Regions from separate parts of the Lysinibacillus sp. 1 U-2021 genome, predicted to be linked through region 1. Evidence: riboswitches for the same ligand, from Rfam matches in the RefSeq annotation. Region 1 holds a riboswitch; the other holds the start of a gene.
The links. Region 1 has a riboswitch for cyclic di-AMP ahead of QH639_RS24335 (APC family permease). Riboswitches for the same ligand answer to the same signal wherever they lie in the genome.
Positions count from the first base shown of each region.

Region 1 (5,658 bases):
ATTTTTCGGAATTTAATGGCATTCTGGAACTTTTTAATTGTAAACGTTCGTGTTTTCAATCAACGTACTGATTATAACAGACTATTTTCTAGCTTGCTAGCATTATTTTGATAAATGGAACGGTACTGTCATAATGACGACATTTCTGTGAAATAACAGTGATGTACGAATGAGAAGACTCGATTGGTTGTGTAGCATATGATGCCACCCTTTTTTCGGTAAGAATTGAGGGATAACAACTGTAACTTTATGACCTGTCTTCGTACATTGATGTTCTACTTTATCAATAAATTTAATTAATGGCTGTGTAATGCTGCGATATGGTGAATAGTAGGTAACTAATCGTACATCAGGTTGCCAGGCGTTCCACTTCTCTTCAAAAGCTTTTGCATCTGCTTGATCGAAAGCTACGTAAAAGGCTATCACTTTATCAACCTTAAGTGATTTGGCATAATGTAGGGAGTTTTCAACCACCTTTGTTATACCAGCTACTGGCACAATGAAAACATTCCCCTCAATAGTAGCCAGTTCCTCATGATTTAATCTTAACTGTTCTCCAACAGCTTGATAATGTTGCTTAATGCGATGGAATACAAAAATAATAATTGGTAAAAAGATAAACACTGGCCATACTTGAGGCATTTTTGTCACAAAAAACATCATTGCCACGATGAAAGAGATAGCAGCCCCAATTGTATTGATTGTAAATCTTGCTACCCAGCCTTTAGGTTTTTCGTGCCACCATTTTCTCATCATTCCCGTTTGCGCTAATGTAAAGGGAATAAATACGCCTACTGCATAGAGCGGAATTAAATGCTCTGTGGCCCCGTCAAAAAGGATAATTAAAAAAATGGCTGCAATACCTAGCATTAAAATACCATTTGAATAGCCAAGACGGTCCCCACGAATTTGGAAAATTCGTGGGATAAAACCATCCTTCGATAAATTCACAGCAAGCAAGGGAAAAGCTGAGTATCCTGTGTTTGCGGCAAGTACTAAAATCATTGCCGTAGTCCCCTGTACAATATAATAAAGGAAATTCCGACCAACACTAGCTTCTGCTAGTTGGGAAACGACTGTTGCTTCTGCTGTTGGTGCAACGCCATAAAAATAAGCTAGACTAACAATCCCGATGAATAAAACGGCTAAAATGGCACCCATTGCTAAAAGCGTTTTAGCAGCATTATTTGGAGCAGGATTTCTAAAATTAGGTATGGCGTTAGAAATAGCCTCTACTCCAGTTAACGCTGAGCTTCCTGAAGCAAATGCCTTTAATAAAATAAATAGGCTAATCCCTGCCACTGGTGTGCCAATCTTTGGATGTAGCTCTGCAGGCACCTGTCCAGTTGCCACATTATAGAGCCCAATCCCGATTAGCAACAGCATAACGCCTACAAATAGATAAACTGGGTACGCCAAGATAGAAGCTGACTCTGTTACACCTCGCAAGTTTAAAATCGTTAAGAAAATCACAAATATAATAGCAATGGGTACATTATAAGCATGAAGACTTGGAAATGCAGATGTAATGGCATCTGTCCCGGCCGACACACTTACTGCTACCGTTAAAATATAATCAACAAGCAAAGAACCCCCTGCAACAAGACCTGCATTCACGCCTAAATTTTCTCGTGATACGACATAGGCGCCTCCCCCATGTGGATAGGCGAAGATAACTTGACGATAGGATAAAATCAGTGCCACGAGTAGAATAACCACTCCAGCGGCAATAGGTAAAGAATACCAAAACGCCATTGCACCTACCGTCATTAGGACAATTAAAATTTGTTCTGGTCCATAGGCTACTGATGACAATGCATCTGACGATAATATGGCCAGTGCCTTTGTTTTACTGAGCTTTTGTTCCCCTAACGCATCGGATCTTAATGGTTTGCCGATTACATAACGTTTGAATGAGGATTTCATTGATAAACACCTTCTAGTTTCATAGAATGTGTTTCGCCTTTCTAAATTACATCAAAAAACGCCTACAAGTCATCACTAAATAAGACTTGTAGACGCTCATCCGTCTGCCAAGCTCCACTTTTCTGCTCTTAACGCTTACGAGGTTAGCTGTCGGATTCGGGCCTGAGTAGCCCTACTCCTCCACAAGGAAGAGATTCACCCCAAGAATGGCTATGCCATCCATCAAAATTGGTTCCCCCGCGTTTAGTTGCTTCAGCGATTTAGAAATTTGAAACTTTTATAATGATGTCATATTACGCCTGCTAATTAAAAAAGTAAAGAAGAAAATTTTTCTCTTTTTTGAGTAAAAGCATAGGCTTTTTTTGAACATATAAATAATCGCTTCTTAAAGAAAATTTCCTGAATACCTAGTCAAAACCCACAATATAAACAATAAAAACTGCCTTAAAGGTATATTCTACCTTCAAGACAGCTCATTATATTAGTCATCAAAGCCTTGTTCAAAGTCGATAATGTTCCCAGAGACTGCATCCACATCTACTTCGTATTCATATTGACCGTCTTTCAGTTCAATTTCATATACACCATCATCAAGCTTAATTTTTGTCACTTTACCCTTTGCTTTTGTTTGGGCTGTCTTGATAGCCTGCTCTTTTGTAATTATTTTTGTTGTAGCAGTCGTAGCAGGAATATGATCATCCCAATCATCGTCATCTAGACGTTCCTTTTTCTGCTTGAGCAATTTTCCACTATAAGCATCAAATTTTAAATCATATTCTTCTGTATCTTTATACACCTCTACTTCATAAATAGAGCTAAACTGATTTTGGTCAAATTCGATATTGGCAACTGTACCATCCACTACCGCTAGAGCTTTCTTCTCAATTTCCTGCATGGATAAGACCTTTTTTTCTTGGGCATTTCCTGATAATAAAGTCGTCGAGCCAATCGCTGCACCCACTCCCAGTGTCATTACTAGTGCTGGAATCATGATCATTTTTTTCATGTTCATCTCTCCTTTGTTTTATCTAAACTTAGCTTACCAAGTGAAGATGATAGAACTATAAGAGAAACATTAGAATTTCATGAGAATGATTTAATGATCGTCATCCCATGTTACAGACAGTACTTTTCCTGAAACAGCATGAATTTGAAATGTAGCTTCGTCCTCCTGCGTTTCAATCTCAACTAAATAATAACCACCCTCTGAGGTTTCTTCAAAATCAACTGAATCCACTTCACCCTTTAATTGCTTAAGAGCTATTTGAATGGCCTGTTGCTCAGTTATAATAGGCTCTTCGATAGGTTGTTCTTGTGGCTCAACCTTTTTCTCAGCCAGTAGTTCGCCAGTATAACCATCAAACGTTAAATCCTTTTGAATTTCCTCATTTTCAACACGTACAGTGTAAATGGAGTCTGTAAGCATAACGCTTTCTACATCTCCATATTCCTTTTTAACCATTTGTCTGATCTGCTTTTCTGTTAATAGTAATTTACTATGTCCTTCTTTCAGGATAAGATCAGTCACCTGTTGTGTCGTAACATCGAGTATAGCTGCATACTTGACATCGTCACGCGTAAAAAGCATTTCAAAGGTATTTCCTTGTTTTTCAACCTGTGTAACATGACCATTGTAGATAGTCTCAATATGCCGAATAGCCTGCGCTTCACTAAGAGGTTGAACGTAAAAATAACGATGTTGAACAAACCAAATTACTCCACTACAAAAAAGGATAATAACAACAATTACTAACATCCACTTTTTCATTGCTGTTCCTCCTTTGGTATACATAAAGTAAAGCTTGAGCCTTCCCCAAGCTTACTTTTCACATCTATCGTTATACCTAATTGTTGTGCCAGTTCATGCGCTATTGCTAGCCCTAGCCCTGAACCTCCTGTTTTACGATTACGATCCTCTGTTACACGATAAAAACGCTCAAACAAATGAGGAATATGCTCGACTGGAATACCCATACCAAAATCTTGGATGGTAATACGTACTTGATTGGTTGTTTCGGTGACTTGAATACGTACTTCATCCTTACTATATTTCCTAGCATTATCCAGCAAAATAAAAAGTAGTTGCTTCAATATTTTTTCATCACTATAAATAAATTTTGGAATCTGCGCATCAATTCTAAATGTTCGATGATAAGCCTGTTCCATTTGTGAAGCTACTTTATTTAAGAAAGGGGCAAGCTCTAGTTGTTCGAAATGAACGTCCAATTGCTCTTTGTTTTTAGCTAGTTCTAGCAATTGCAACACCATTTCATGCATACGAGATGATTCATTGGCAATGGCTTGTAAGGATTCCTGAGCAACCTCCCGATTATCAAAACCCCTTCTTAGGAGGAGTTTTGCATAACTTTCAATGACAGTTATAGGGGTTTTTAACTCATGGGAGGCATTTGATACGAATTCTTGTTGCTTTTGATAATGTTGTTCAAGCTTCTCCATCATCATATTAAAAGTACGGTTAATGTTTGTTAACTCGTCGCCACCTTTTTCTGTAGTATCTATTTTTTCATATTTCCCAGTAGATGCACTTTTGCGCATGGTCTCATTTAAACGTTCTAGCGGTAATAAAATAAGTCGCCCAAGTACCAAGCTCGCTAGGAAAATTGGAATCGTTGCCACGACAGATACAACAACTAAGATGACCTTTAACAAATCTAATGTCCGTTCTACTTCTTCCATAGATTGCTGTAATGTTATATCCACTACCGTTCCGTCGATCCAAATAGCAGGCATAGTGTAGGTAATGGCAGGGACTTCTTGCATTTCAAGGGTAGCTTGAACCTTTGTTTTCAAGCGTTCACCATCATAAATATAAACAGCACCCTCTGTGGGCATATAAGCTCTTAATACTTGCTGTAGGTTGGTTTGTGCATTTAACTGACTCAGTGTAGAGCTTAAATCATTTGCCCGTGACTGGAGCTGATTATATTCCGTATCATAGGCAAATTTCTCATACAACAAATAAATTCCACTATTTGTTGCCACTACAATAACTAGCATAAGCAATGTTGTTAGTAGATGAATTTTTGTTTTAAGTCTCATAACGATGTTCCTTTAGCACATATCCAACACCTCGAATTGTCTGAATAAGAGGTGTTGGATTAGCAGCCTCAAGCTTTTGTCGGACATAACGTATATAAACATCCACAACATTTGTATCCCCATAATAATCATAGCCCCACACAGCCTCTAATATTTGCTCCCTTGTCAGTACCTGTTTAGGATGCTTTAGTAAATAGAACAACAAATCATACTCACGAGGTGTCAGCTGAATTTCCTTATCAAAATATACAACTTCCCTTGTTTGCTCGTTTATCGATAAATGGCCAAATGTAAGTGCAACTTGCTTTGGACTCACCTTCTGCGAAAACCGTAATGCATTGCGAATTCGTGCCAGTAGCTCCTCAATTTCAAAAGGCTTTGTCACGTAATCATTGGCTCCTAAATCCAAGCCCTTTACCTTATCCTCTACTTCACTTTTGGCAGTTAGCATGATAACAGGTGTTTGGGATTCTGTTGCACGAATACGCTTTAGCACATCAATACCACTCATCTCAGGTAGCATGATATCAAGTAAAATTAAATCCCATTGCTGCTCACGGTATTGTAGTAAGCCTTCTGCTCCTGTATGGGCCATCGCTGCCTCATATCCTTCAAATTGAAGCTCCAGTTGTAGCACTCTCGCAATATTTTCTTCATCTTCTATAATTAAAA
Region 1 covers NZ_CP123966.1:4,569,944-4,575,601, reverse strand. The annotation lists gene QH639_RS24335 (APC family permease) at 103-1,926, opposite strand; cyclic di-AMP (ydaO/yuaA leader) riboswitch at 2,045-2,194, opposite strand; gene QH639_RS24330 (PepSY domain-containing protein) at 2,408-2,932, opposite strand; gene QH639_RS24325 (PepSY domain-containing protein) at 3,023-3,694, opposite strand; gene QH639_RS24320 (HAMP domain-containing sensor histidine kinase) at 3,691-4,986, opposite strand; gene QH639_RS24315 (response regulator transcription factor) at 4,976-5,658, opposite strand, start outside.

Region 2 (5,658 bases), 2.4 Mb from region 1:
GAAATTGTTACAGCCTTCTTGGATTTTTAACGAAGCACGTGTACGGTCTGTAAATGCTGGTACATCTAATTCTTCGTATACTCGGTTTTTCATAATGTTACGTACAGCATTAATCGGTTGTCGTTCCGCACGATATTGTTCAATATAACCAAGTAATTTCGTACGATCTTGTGTTCCAACAACAATATCAACACCAGGGATTGCCATAATTTCTGCAGGGGATGTTTGTGCATAGCATCCTGTTACACAAATAACTGCATCCGGATTTTGGCGAATTGCTCGACGAATAACCTGACGTGATTTTTTATCTCCAGTATTCGTAACTGTGCATGTATTAATGACGTAAACGTCTGCTTGTTGATCAAATTCTGTTCGATCATAGCCTTCTTCTTTAAACAGCTGCCAAATTGCTTCTGTTTCGTAATGATTTACTTTACAACCTAGAGTATGAAAACTCACGATTTTTGATCGCTCGTTACTCATGATATATATCATCCTTTCAATTCACATTACCTTGTGTTTCCAAACATTTAATAAGTTTTTCGTTGTACATATTTTAGATACGTGATTTATGATAACATAATCCTTATAAAATCAGTACATATAAGATTTTTTTGTGAAATAATTAAGTTATCACTTTCTATACAATCTTTTGAGGACTTCAGATAAACATGACTCGTTCTGTAATGTTTATATTTGGGTGTTCATTATATAGAAAGAAATTAGACGCCATCGCGAAAAAATGATATGATTCGAAGAGGTACGTACATCTTGTTTAATGAAGGAGCGTTCAACAATGGAAAAAAATTTTGCACGTATGATTGATCATACATTATTAAAGGCTGAGGCAACAAAAGAACAAATTGAAAAATTATGTGCAGAAGCTAAACAATTTAACTTTGCTTCTGTTTGTGTAAATCCAACTTGGGTAAAACGTAGTAGTGAATTATTACAGGGTACAGACGTGTTAGTTTGTACGGTTATCGGCTTCCCACTTGGTGCCAATACGCCAGCAGTCAAAGCATTTGAAGCAAAAGACGCCATTGCTAACGGTGCAAAAGAAGTAGATATGGTTATTAATATCGGTGCGTTGAAAGATAAAAACTATGAGCTTGTACAGGCAGATATCGCAGCTGTGGTAGAAGCAGCTAAAGATAGCGCACTTGTAAAAGTCATTATTGAATCATGCTTACTAACAGACGAAGAAAAAGTGAAAGCATGTGAGTTAGCTGTAGCAGCGGGTGCTGACTATGTGAAAACATCTACAGGTTTTTCTACTGGTGGAGCAACAGCAGAGGATATCGCGCTGATGCGTAAAACTGTAGGTCCAGAACTTGGTGTAAAAGCATCAGGTGGTGTTCGTAGCTTAGAGGACATGAAAAAAATGGTAGAAGCAGGTGCGACTCGTATTGGGGCTAGCTCTGGTGTAGCTATTATGAATGGTTTAATTGCCGACTCCAACTATTAATATTATCTTTTTATAGCGCCATAAGCTCATGTGTACATTGACATGAGCTTATGGCTTCTTTGTGTTTAATCAGCATAATAATTTTCTATGCACATATACTCCACTGATGAATGTAAATACAGAAAGGAGGATGTCATGTTTACACAGTATAAGTCTTGGAGGCCCTATATTAGCCCCTTTGATCCTTGTAAGCCTATAGAAGTTAAATATTATGCAACACCCCCACAATTATATATGGGTTTTCAACCACCTGGACTTCCACAATTTCCAACCGCAAGAGAAGCGCTAATGGCGGGTACACTATGGCCACAGTTGTTTAGCCCATATCCATTTCCCCTAAAAGGAGGGAGGAAGCATGACTAAAAAGATGCCGCCCGAATTTTATAAGCAATTAGAAGAAATACAAGCAATTGATTTCGTCATTGTTGAATTAAACCTCTATTTAGACACTCATCCGCACGATTATGACGCTATTCAGCAATTTAATGAAAATACAGAGAAAAGTATGAAACTTAAAATTGATTTTGAGCAAAAGTATGGACCACTCATGAATTTTGGGAGAAGCTATTCGAATTATCCTTTTAACTGGATTGATACACCATGGCCATGGCAAGTCTAAACAAAAGACTAGGAGGAAAAATCTTTGTGGTATTATGAAAAGAAACTCCAGTATCCGGTAAAAGTTAGTACATGTAACCCAATGCTTGCAAAGTTTTTAATTGAACAATATGGAGGAGCGGATGGGGAACTGGCAGCAGCTCTACGCTACATGAATCAGCGCTATACGATTCCTGACAAAGTAGTAGGGTTATTGACCGATATAGCAACAGAGGAATTTTCACATTTAGAAATGATTGCCACGATGATTTATAAGCTAACAAAAGATGCAACACCAGAAATGCTGAAAGAAGCTGGTTTGGGTGATCATTATGTAAATCACGATCGGGCTCTATTTTATCAAAATGCCTCAGGTGTACCATTCACAGCAACCTATATTCAAGCAAAGGGCGACCCTATCGCGGACTTGTATGAGGATATTGCAGCTGAAGAAAAGGCACGTGCCACATATCAATGGATTATTGACTTATCAGATGACACGGATTTAAATGATAGTTTGAAGTTTTTACGTGAACGGGAAATTGTTCATTCCCAACGCTTCAGAGAGGCTGTTGAAATTTTAAAAGATGATAGAGATCAAAAGAAAGTTTTCTAAGACAAAAAGGCTGTATCAAGTTGAGCTTGAAACAGCCTTTTTGTGGTTACTGAATATTTGAGAATAAGCTAAGATCTTTTCGATGACCAATCATTACTAATAAATCTTCCTTTTCAATAATTTGCTCAGGAGAAGGGGAGATAATAATTTCTCCTTCGCGCACAATTGCAATTACACTGACGTTATATTTTGCGCGCAAGTCTAAATCACGAAGGTTTTGTCCAGCCATTTTGGAAGGAATCATAATTTCTTCAATGCTGTATTCCTTTGATAATTCGATATAATTCAACATATTTGGGGATAGGAGTTGATTAGCCACACGTTCACCCATATCTCTTTCTGGGTAAATAATCCAATCAGCTCCTACTTTATCTAACACTTGCCCATGTCTTTTACCAAGTGCCTTTGCAATCACTTTTTTGATCCCTAGCTCTTTTAATAAAGAGACGGTTAAAATACTAGATTGCATATCATTACCGATCGCCACGATAACACAATCGAAGTTACCAATACCAATCGATTTTAAGGCTTTTTCTTCTGTTGTATCTGCTACCACAGCGTGAGTCACATAGGGTTCGGCATCCTCTACTCTTTCTTCATTTATATCAATTCCTAATATTTCCTGTCCAGCTTCATGCAATCTGCGAGCGACGCTTGTTCCGAATCTACCTAAGCCAATCACAGCGTATTGTTTAATGGTCATAGCGTTCTGTCTTCCTCTCATTTGGTTATCCAATCATAATATTTCCTTTTGGGTGGCGGAAACTCTCTTTTTTTCTTCGTTTTGCAATGGCAAAAGCAATGGTTAGTGGTCCTACTCTTCCTGCGAACATTGTAATAATCAGAAGAAGACGACCAGCAGGTGTTAGCTCTGGAGTTAGGCCCATCGAAAGACCAACAGTACCAAACGCAGAGGTAGCCTCAAATAAGTACATCATAAAGCTATGATGCTGTTCCGTGATACTGAGAAGAATCGTCACGACTATAACAATTAATCCTCCACACATTGTAACCGTCAAAGCCTTTAAGATAGTTTCAGTAACAATTCTACGTTTAAAGAGAACGACATCTTCTTTTCCTCGAATTTGTGACCACATAGTAGCTACTAAAACAGCAAAGGTTGTGATTTTAATACCTCCAGCAGTCGACCCAGAGCCTGCCCCAATAAACATGAAAAGAATCATTAAAAATAATGTAGAATGCGTTAAGTCCCCAATAGCCAGTGTATTGGAGCCAGCAGTTCGTGGTGTAACCGCTTGGTAAAGGGAACCTAACACTTTACCCCATTCGGATAATGGTCCCAGTGTCTTTTGGTTGCCATACTCAAACAAAAATATCAAAATGGTTCCACTAACAGTTAGCAAAAGTGTCGTTACTAAGACTATTTTTGAATGGACAGAAAGCCTTTTAGTCACACGATATTCATATAATTCATTCATCACAATAAAGCCTAATCCGCCGATTGTAATAAGAGTACAGATGGTGAAAACAACAAAGGGATCATCAACATAGGCAGTCATTCCGTTAAAGCCACCCATTAAATCGAAGCCAGCGTTGTTGAAGTTGGATATGGCATGAAAAAACCCAAAATAAAGGGCCTTTCTAATAGGCATATCAAAAGAAAAACGAATGGATAGAATAAGACCACCGATTATTTCAATACATGCTGTAAAGAGCAATATTCTTTTCACTAATCGAACAAGACCAGCAATGGAGATATTATTAAATGCTTCTTTAAGCAGCAGTCTTTCTTTTAATGAAATTTTCTTTCCAAGCAGCAAAAATAATAATGTGGCAAATGTCATAAATCCTAAACCGCCAATTTGGATTAAGAATAAAAGAACCACTTCGCCAAAAGTAGAGAAGGTATCACCTGTATCGACTACAATTAAACCTGTGACACAAGTAGCTGATGTAGCAGTGAATAAAGCATCTAAAAAGGGCAAACCCTTCCCATCCTCAGTAGAAAATGGCATTGTTAAAAGAAACGTACCTATGGCAATGATGAGGGCAAAGCCCAATACAAGAACTTTGGGAGGATTTAATGCTCTTTTAAAATTGTTCATTTAATTTTTCCTCAATTCTGAATAGTAAACAACTGTTTGTTAGATGGCATAATAAAAAGACCTACGATTAGAGCATGAAAAGGGTAGAAAGCATGCTAATAATGGTGGTCAATAACGACCTCCTTCGCTTTAGCCGACGAAGTTAGCTGACGGGTAGGATGGCGAAAGAGCTTTCTCATCCCTTCTGCTAAAGCAGAATTAACCCCAAAAGATTGGTTCCTCCGTTCTCAAATAGTTGAGATTTGGCCGATATGAAATTGAATGTGATTTATTCTACGCCCTTATTCTATTTTTTGTAAACCCCTTAATTGTTAAGAAAATGTAATTATTTTTATTGTGGGCGAATTGTGTATGAATAATTCGAGCAAAAATAAAACCAAAAATTCACTTGATAATTTCGCATACTTTCTATTGACCATTATTAGACAATACGATATAATTTTTTAGTACACAACAGAAGGTGATTTGCCTAATTGTGTATTGACGTGTGTTCGGAGGGAGGGAAAGAGAGATGTCAAAAACTGTCGTTCGCAAAAACGAATCGCTTGAAGATGCTCTTCGCCGCTTCAAACGTACTGTATCAAAAAGTGGTACAATTCAAGAAGTTAGAAAGCGCGAGTTCTACGAAAAACCTAGCGTAAAACGTAAAAAGAAATCAGAAGCTGCACGTAAACGTAAGTGGTAATTTAATTTCCCATTAAAAATCCCTACGTTCATAACACGCAATTGTATGATTCACTGAGCAGACAAAGTTATACCTGAAATTAATCACATTTTTGATTAATTTCAGGTATTTTACATTGCTCAACTTTACGTACATATGAAAAAGCCGAATGAATCAAAATGATTTCATTCGGCTTTTTTTCGCATACTAAGTGTTGATAATTGGGATTAGATCTAGTGATAAATAA
Region 2 covers NZ_CP123966.1:2,005,710-2,011,367, reverse strand. The annotation lists gene mtaB (tRNA (N(6)-L-threonylcarbamoyladenosine(37)-C(2))-methylthiotransferase MtaB) at 1-483, opposite strand, end outside; gene deoC (deoxyribose-phosphate aldolase) at 797-1,468, shown strand; gene QH639_RS10215 (spore coat associated protein CotJA) at 1,604-1,831, shown strand; gene QH639_RS10210 (spore coat protein CotJB) at 1,824-2,087, shown strand; gene QH639_RS10205 (manganese catalase family protein) at 2,112-2,681, shown strand; gene QH639_RS10200 (potassium channel family protein) at 2,728-3,384, opposite strand; gene QH639_RS10195 (TrkH family potassium uptake protein) at 3,410-4,747, opposite strand; cyclic di-AMP (ydaO/yuaA leader) riboswitch at 4,864-5,005, opposite strand; gene rpsU (30S ribosomal protein S21) at 5,259-5,432, shown strand.
Region 2: linked by a shared signal. The riboswitch ahead of QH639_RS10195 (TrkH family potassium uptake protein) and the one ahead of QH639_RS24335 (APC family permease) in region 1 are both predicted to bind cyclic di-AMP.